2 linked regions of the Nodosilinea sp. E11 genome follow. Each later gene encodes a partner of the first gene's protein in a complex. Links are inferred from orthologs where the notes say so. Each region holds a gene or a part of one and is shown in the gene's direction. Other genes may lie near its edges.

Evidence for each region.
Region 2: the proteins of hisF (region 1) and hisH are in contact, whole or in part, in a crystal structure (PDB 6RU0), measured with the Thermotoga maritima proteins. The link is inferred for Nodosilinea sp. E11 from one-to-one orthologs. Residues at the interface, in WP_004080486.1 of Thermotoga maritima: Met1, Leu2, Ala3, Arg5, Ser40, Glu41, Asp45, Glu46, Ala70, Glu71, Ile73, Asp74, Ile75, Pro76, Phe77, Asp98, Lys99, Ser122, Gln123, Glu161, Thr195, Leu196, Asn247, Arg249, Glu251; in WP_004080484.1 of Thermotoga maritima: Asn15, Arg18, Arg22, Arg117, Leu118, Pro119, His120, Met121, Gly122, Trp123, Asn124, Asn134, Gly135, Tyr136, Tyr138, Val140, Tyr158, Glu180, Lys181, Ser182, Ser183, Lys184, Ile185.

What each region holds. Positions count from the first base shown.
Region 1 is NZ_CP136520.1:3,759,151-3,762,386, reverse strand. Bases 130-3,047 are described here. They hold hisF (imidazole glycerol phosphate synthase subunit HisF), read left to right. Parts: upstream 130-1,162; coding sequence 1,163-1,933; downstream 1,934-3,047. Other genes in these bases: RRF56_RS18845 (peptidoglycan-binding domain-containing protein), read right to left, coding at 2,595-3,047; RRF56_RS18850 (hypothetical protein), read left to right, coding at 2,080-2,379; RRF56_RS18860 (DUF2862 domain-containing protein), read right to left, coding at 818-1,018; RRF56_RS18865 (ArsA family ATPase), read right to left, coding at 130-472. Outside these bases: more of RRF56_RS18865, read right to left, coding at 1-129; more of RRF56_RS18845, read right to left, coding at 3,048-3,236.
Region 2 is NZ_CP136520.1:1,183,277-1,186,340, forward strand. The notes cover bases 230-2,975. They hold hisH (imidazole glycerol phosphate synthase subunit HisH), read left to right. Parts: upstream 230-1,153; coding sequence 1,154-1,798; downstream 1,799-2,975. Other genes in these bases: trxA (thioredoxin), read left to right, coding at 230-532; RRF56_RS07680 (hypothetical protein), read right to left, coding at 583-1,089; rsmD (16S rRNA (guanine(966)-N(2))-methyltransferase RsmD), read left to right, coding at 1,802-2,365; RRF56_RS07695 (hypothetical protein), read left to right, coding at 2,602-2,975. Outside these bases: RRF56_RS07670 (alr0857 family protein), read left to right, coding at 1-65; more of trxA, read left to right, coding at 185-229; more of RRF56_RS07695, read left to right, coding at 2,976-3,064. UniProt on the Escherichia coli protein: IGPS catalyzes the conversion of PRFAR and glutamine to IGP, AICAR and glutamate. The HisH subunit catalyzes the hydrolysis of glutamine to glutamate and ammonia as part of the synthesis of IGP and AICAR.

The sequences.
Region 1 (3,236 bases):
CGCGAAACCGCCGCAGATACCAGTCGAGAATTTCGGGCATGCCCAGCATGCGCAGGGTCGCTAGGGCATCGGTACCGTCGTAGATAATCACGTCGTAGCGATCGCTGCCGTCAAACTGGCGCAGGGCATTCAGGGTGAGGGCACTATCCATACCTGGCATGACCCCTAGCTCTTGGCCGTAGACCGCCTTGAGAAAGGGCGTGCGCAGATACTGAGCTTCTAAGGTTTTCACCTCGTCCCAGCTTTGCTCTAGCAGCTTGGCCGACTGAAGCTGCATAACCCACAGGTTATTGTCTAGCTCAGTGGGTTCAGGCCCCAAGGGTTGCCCTAGCAACAGCCCCGGTGCTGGAGTTACATCTTGGATCAGCAGCAGCACCCGCTGGCCTGCCCGCGCCCGCTGCTTAGCCGCCGTTATGGCAACAGTCGTGCTGCCGCAGCCGCCTTTACCCAGGTAGGTCAGAATTAATGCCATAGAAAAATTGAGCCTCGCGTTCGGTCAGGTGCTCACGGTGAGGATGGATTTAGAGACAACTCTTCCACCTCTTCTCACCATAAAACTCTTTAATTCTTACGACTAAGCGCCCGCTGAGCATCCCCCCTTAGCCAGGAGATGGGATTTTGAGGCTTAGAGATAGCCTAATTTGGGAGTTTGCCTGGACACTTTGGCTCAGAAATAAGCTACTGGAAATAGCTGCCATAGGCCTGCCGAGCGTTCACCATGCCAATCCCTAAACTAGAGATTACTTATTGATGAAATCGCATAGACGACGCAGGGCAGGTTCTAGCACGGTAGAAGTGGCCTCAGCCATGACGCTCGCTACTGAATAGCAGACAGCTCATCCTCAAAAAACCAGGTGGAATAGCGATCCTCAAAATCGACCACAACTCCTACACCGCTGCCGTCTACCATTTTAAACTGGCTGATCACACCACGCTTACCGAGGTAAGCTGCTACATCCTTCGAAACCCGATCGCGTAACCGGGTGACCTTTACTTTCTGGCCAATCTCTAAACCCATGTTTACTGAGGGCTCCAACTGCATGTCCAACATAAAACCAAGACACAGTGTATCAGCGTCTTGGCCTCTGTTGATCGTCATAATCCTCTATTGTGAAACCTGGAGATGGTGAAACCTGGGGATGGGTTAAAGGAACAGCGAGACATGCTAGCAAAACGGATTGTGCCCTGCCTAGATGTGAAAGCGGGGCGGGTTGTGAAAGGGGTTAATTTCGTTGACCTGCGCGATGCCGGTGACCCAGTGGAGCTGGCCCAGGCCTACAACCAGGCGGGGGCCGACGAACTGGTGTTTCTCGATATCACAGCCACCCACGAAGATCGTGACATTATCTACGACGTGGTCTACCGCACTGCGGAGCAGGTGTTTATTCCGCTAACGGTGGGTGGAGGGGTGCAATCCTTAGACACGATTAAAAAATTGTTACGTGCGGGGGCCGACAAGGTCAGTATTAACTCGGCAGCGGTCAAACAACCCACGCTGATCAAAGCGGCCAGCGATCGCTTTGGGGCGCAGTGCATTGTGGTGGCAATAGACGCCCGCCGCCGCCCCGACCCCCACCATCCCGGCTGGGATGTCTATGTCCGGGGAGGGCGCGAGAATACGGGCCTGGATGCCCTAGAGTGGGCCGAAACGGTGGTCAACCATGGGGCTGGCGAACTGCTAGTCACCAGTATGGATGCCGACGGCACCCAGGCGGGCTACGACCTTGAACTGACCCGCGCGATCGCCGATCGGGTGCCGGTGCCGGTCATTGCTTCGGGCGGGGCGGGCAACTGCGATCACATTCACCAGGCCCTGACCGAGGGTAAAGCAGAGGCAGCCCTGCTGGCCTCGCTGCTGCACTACGGCCAGCTCACGGTGCAACAGGTGAAGGAGCATTTGCGCGATCGCGCGGTGCCTGTCCGCCTTGCATAGCTCAGGGCAATTAGCAATCTAAACAGGGAGCAAATCCGAAAACATTCTGTGGAATCGTGTCAGCTTTATGAATGCCTGTTACGATGTGTAACATATGGAGTCAGTAGATTAATTCTGACGGTTCACATCGTTACAAACCCGTTTTCATGCTGTTGCTTATCCTGACGATTGTTATAGCTCTGGTGGCCTGGGCGCTCCGGCTGATGGAGCAGGCCGTCAAAGGTCAGGAGTTTTCCCTGATGCTAGCGGGCTTTTTGGTGGCTTCTTCTGCCGCAGCCCTGATGGGCGTTTACTTTCTCATGGGCAACTACATGCTCTATATGGATCAAGCTGCCCAGCAGATGTCGACCCTAGAAGCGATGGACATGCCCTATTCCACCTATGCCAGCGCTACTGTGCCTAACTCAGCCAATTGGTCAGACACTTGGCTCATCCAGGCTGAGTAATCTCTACGGCCTGCATGAAAACGCCTAACTTAGAGAGCTTAAAGAGTCTTTAGAAACACTTGTCTAGCCGCCGGGAGCGATCGCTCCCGGCGGTGTTTTAATGCGGCAACCGCTTAGGCGACTTCTGGAAAACTTTCTCCCTCGTGGTGGGCAATGCCCACTACGGTGGCTACAGTTGCCGAGTAAAGCGGGGATCTTCTTTTCTGGCAATCTTCTTAGTTCAGTACCCGCCAGGTGGCAGGGCCAACGATGCCGTCTACAGTAAGGTTGTTGGCGGTTTGGACTTGGCGCACGGCAGCTTCGGTTTGGCTACCAAAAATACCGTCAATGGTGCCGTTGTAAAACCCCTTGGTGCGCAGGCGCTGCTGCAACTGGCGCACGGCATCGCCCTCCATACCCGGACGGAGTATGGGCAGTGCCGCCGTAGAACCCGCGCTAGCGGGGGGATTGCTGGCCGCCGGAGGAGGAGTGCTGGCCGGAGGGGTAGTACTAGCGGGAGGAGTAGTGCTGGCAGGAGGAGTACTGGCAGGGGGAGTGCTAGCTGCCGGAGGAGTGCTAGCCGCCGGACTGCTGCCACTGGTCGGGGGGGTAGCCGTGGGTGGGTTTGCCTCCCCCGGGGGCGTGGGAAAGAGGCGGCTCCAGGTGGCGGGGCCAACAATGCCATCGGCGGTAATGCCAGCCGCGCCCTGAAAACGACGGGCAGCGGTGGCGGTGTCTTCGGTGTAGACTCCGGTGACCGGGCCAGGATAGTGCCCCAGCAAGATCAGCATCGATTGCAGCTCACGCACTGACTCACCCTGGCTACCCAGCTGTAGGGTAGGCCTGACAATGCGCCCACCGCTAACTGTGGGAGAAGC
Region 2 (3,064 bases), 2.6 Mb from region 1 along the record:
AAATCGCGGCCCTTTGGCAACGAAGCCTCAGTTGGGTAGCGGCTCCCTGCTCCCAGGGAGGTTGAATTTGGGTTCCTGATGTCTCTATCGCCCAGCCTTTGCAGTACCGTAGACATCAGGGGCCAATCGCTTTTCTCAATCTTTTTTGCAACCTAAACCTCGACTAGACAAGGAGACATTCACCATGGCTGATGCAACCTACCTCACCCTTACCGCCGACAACTTTGAGGCCGAGGTGCTGCAAAGTGATGTGCCAGTGCTAGTCGATTTTTGGGCGGCCTGGTGTGGCCCCTGCCGCATCATGAACCCGATTGTCGAAGAACTGGCTGAAACCTTTGCGGGTCGAGCCAAGGTCGCCAAGCTCAACGTTGACGAAGAAGACGCTCTGGCGCTTCAGTTCCACGTTATGGCCATTCCCACCCTGATCTTTTTTCAGCATGGGGAGCGGGTTGACACCATTGAAGGCGTTGTCGCCAAAGACGACCTGGTGGCCCGGCTAGAGTCGCTGGTGACGGCCAACTCAGCCGCATAGACGACGGTTCTTTTCTGGGCCTTGGCACCGCTGAGGCCCAATTTTTTGGTTTAGGGTTTGAGCGACCCCAGACGCTGCAAAATCAAGGCTAGGTCGTGGGCCAGTAGGGGCTGGGTCACCGGGGTTAGCGGGGGAATGTGCACAAATAGCGCCTGGGTAGGCCAGTGGTACTGGGCGATCGCCCCCAGCAGCCGGTAATACAAGTGGTTGCAGACGTAGGTGCCTGCACAGTCACTGATGGCCGTCACGTGCGTATCTACTAGCAGTGAGTCTAGGGGTAAAGACGTCTCTAAAGCCCCATCCTCGCCTTTGCCGTAGCGCTCTAGGTGCAGATACGAGCGCTTTTCGGCCATACCGCAGCACACCACTACTGGGGGCCGCAGCTCAACCAGCTTAGCCATCACCCGCAGCGGAGCCAGCTCAAAGCTGACCGGAATCTGACGCAGCACAGTGGTGCCAGCCGGAATTTGCTGCTGTCGCTGAAGATGAACAATCAAGTCATCGGCAGCATTAGAGATCTGGTGGGCACGCCAGGGAGCAAAGGTGGTAAGCAGCATGGGAACGCAGGAGGAAGTAGGATAAAGTCTGGATGAATTCCGATGCTAGAGGGCTGGAGCGCGTATGGCCAACATCGCCGTGATTGACTACGACATGGGCAACTTGCACTCAGCCTGCAAGGGGTTAGCCCTGGCCGGGGCTACGCCCACCATTACCGATGTGGTGGCCGACCTGCACGCCGCCGATGCCCTGGTGCTGCCCGGTGATGGAGCCTTTGACCCGGCGATGCGACACCTACGCGAAAAAGGGCTGATCGAACCGATCAAGCGAGAGATTGCGGCGGGCAAGCCCTTTTTGGGTATTTGTCTGGGTCTTCAGCTGCTCTTTGAGGGGAGCGACGAAGGCATCGAGCCAGGGCTGGGACTCATTCCCGGACGCATCAAAAAATTTCGGAAAGAACCCGATATCGCCATTCCCCACATGGGGTGGAATCAGCTGACGCTGACCCAGCCAGACTGCCTCCTGTGGCAGGGCATTGCCGATGGCGATTGGGTGTACTTTGTGCATTCTTACTATGCTGAACCCAGCGACCCAGCGGTGAATGCCGCCACGACGACCCACGGGTCTCAGACCGTCACCGCAGCGATCGCATGCGATCACATTATGGCCATGCAGTACCACCCCGAAAAATCGGCTCCCGCTGGCCTGACCATGCTGGCCAACTTTGTCAATTTGGTCAACGCCCAATCTCCCGTGGCTGTGGCCTAGCCTATGCTGCGTATTTACGGCAACCGCGCGCTCAAAACTCTGCCCGGTTTAGAGACTCGGCCCACCTCGGCGCGGGTACGCGAGGCGCTGTTCAACATTTGGCAGGGGCGCATCGTTGACTGCCGCTGGCTCGACCTATGCACGGGCAGCGGGGCCATGGGGGCCGAAGCCCTATGTCGAGGAGCCGCAGAGGTCGTGGGCATAGAACTTTCCCCCGATGCCTACAAAATTACCCGCGAAAACTGGCAGCAGGTAGCCCAGCCCGACCAGGACTTTAGCCTGTTCAGAGGCGATGTGGTCAAACAACTCTCACGATTGCGCGGGCAACCCTTCGACTGCATCTACTTCGACCCGCCCTACGACAGTGAGCTCTACAAGCCAGTGCTGGAGCGGGTGGTGAGCCTCAATCTGCTGGCCGAATCGGGCGAAATTGCCGTCGAGCACCGCCCTGAGTCCTGGGTAGCGGCTTCCATCTCTGGCCTAGAGTTGGTGCGTCAAAAGCAGTACGGCATTAGCCATTTGGCTTTTTACCAGCTGGCCCCCCAGGCGATCGCCGTTACTCCCTAGGGCTCAACTGCCCTGGAGACCTTCAGCACCATTGGCAGAGTAATTTTTTGGCGGCTGGGGGGAACTTGCTGACCCCAGGGGGTGTCCTGTAGCCATGTTTGTTGGGGTTGCCCAAGTGGATCGTCAGGGTCACGCTATCGACAACTTGATAGTAATGGCGTCAGCACCCTAAACCTCCGCTGGAGGTAGCGATTCAACTGTGGTGCAGTTCACCCCATTTTCCTGGAGATGTCGTCATGGCTATGAAACATCCATCGGCCCTTGGGGTTGCTCTATTGATTTTGGTAGCCGTTACTGCGGCAGTGGGGCCTTCCTCGGCCAACGGTAATCAGGCGTTTGGGGTCACCTATCAGGCCCTCAGCACAATTTTGTCTCAGGCCAGCGCTAAGGATGTTATGGATTCGTACCAACGCCAGACCAACACCATTAGTCTAGAGCGCGCCAATTTGGACGAGCCCCATCTGCTGTCGGTGAGTGTACCTGCGGGGGCAACTCTCCAGGGATATATTGAGATCGATGGCCATACCCGCGTGCCCTTGAGCAGCACGTCAGAATTTGTGGATGTCAGCCCCTACCTGAATGAGTCAATTACCCAGGTGACCATCATGGGCAGCTATTCGCCTCCCTCGGCCTCGGTAGCGATCGCCTTCAACGGCCCTAATACGGTAGTACAGCAACAGACCGTCGGTACCGGCCGCA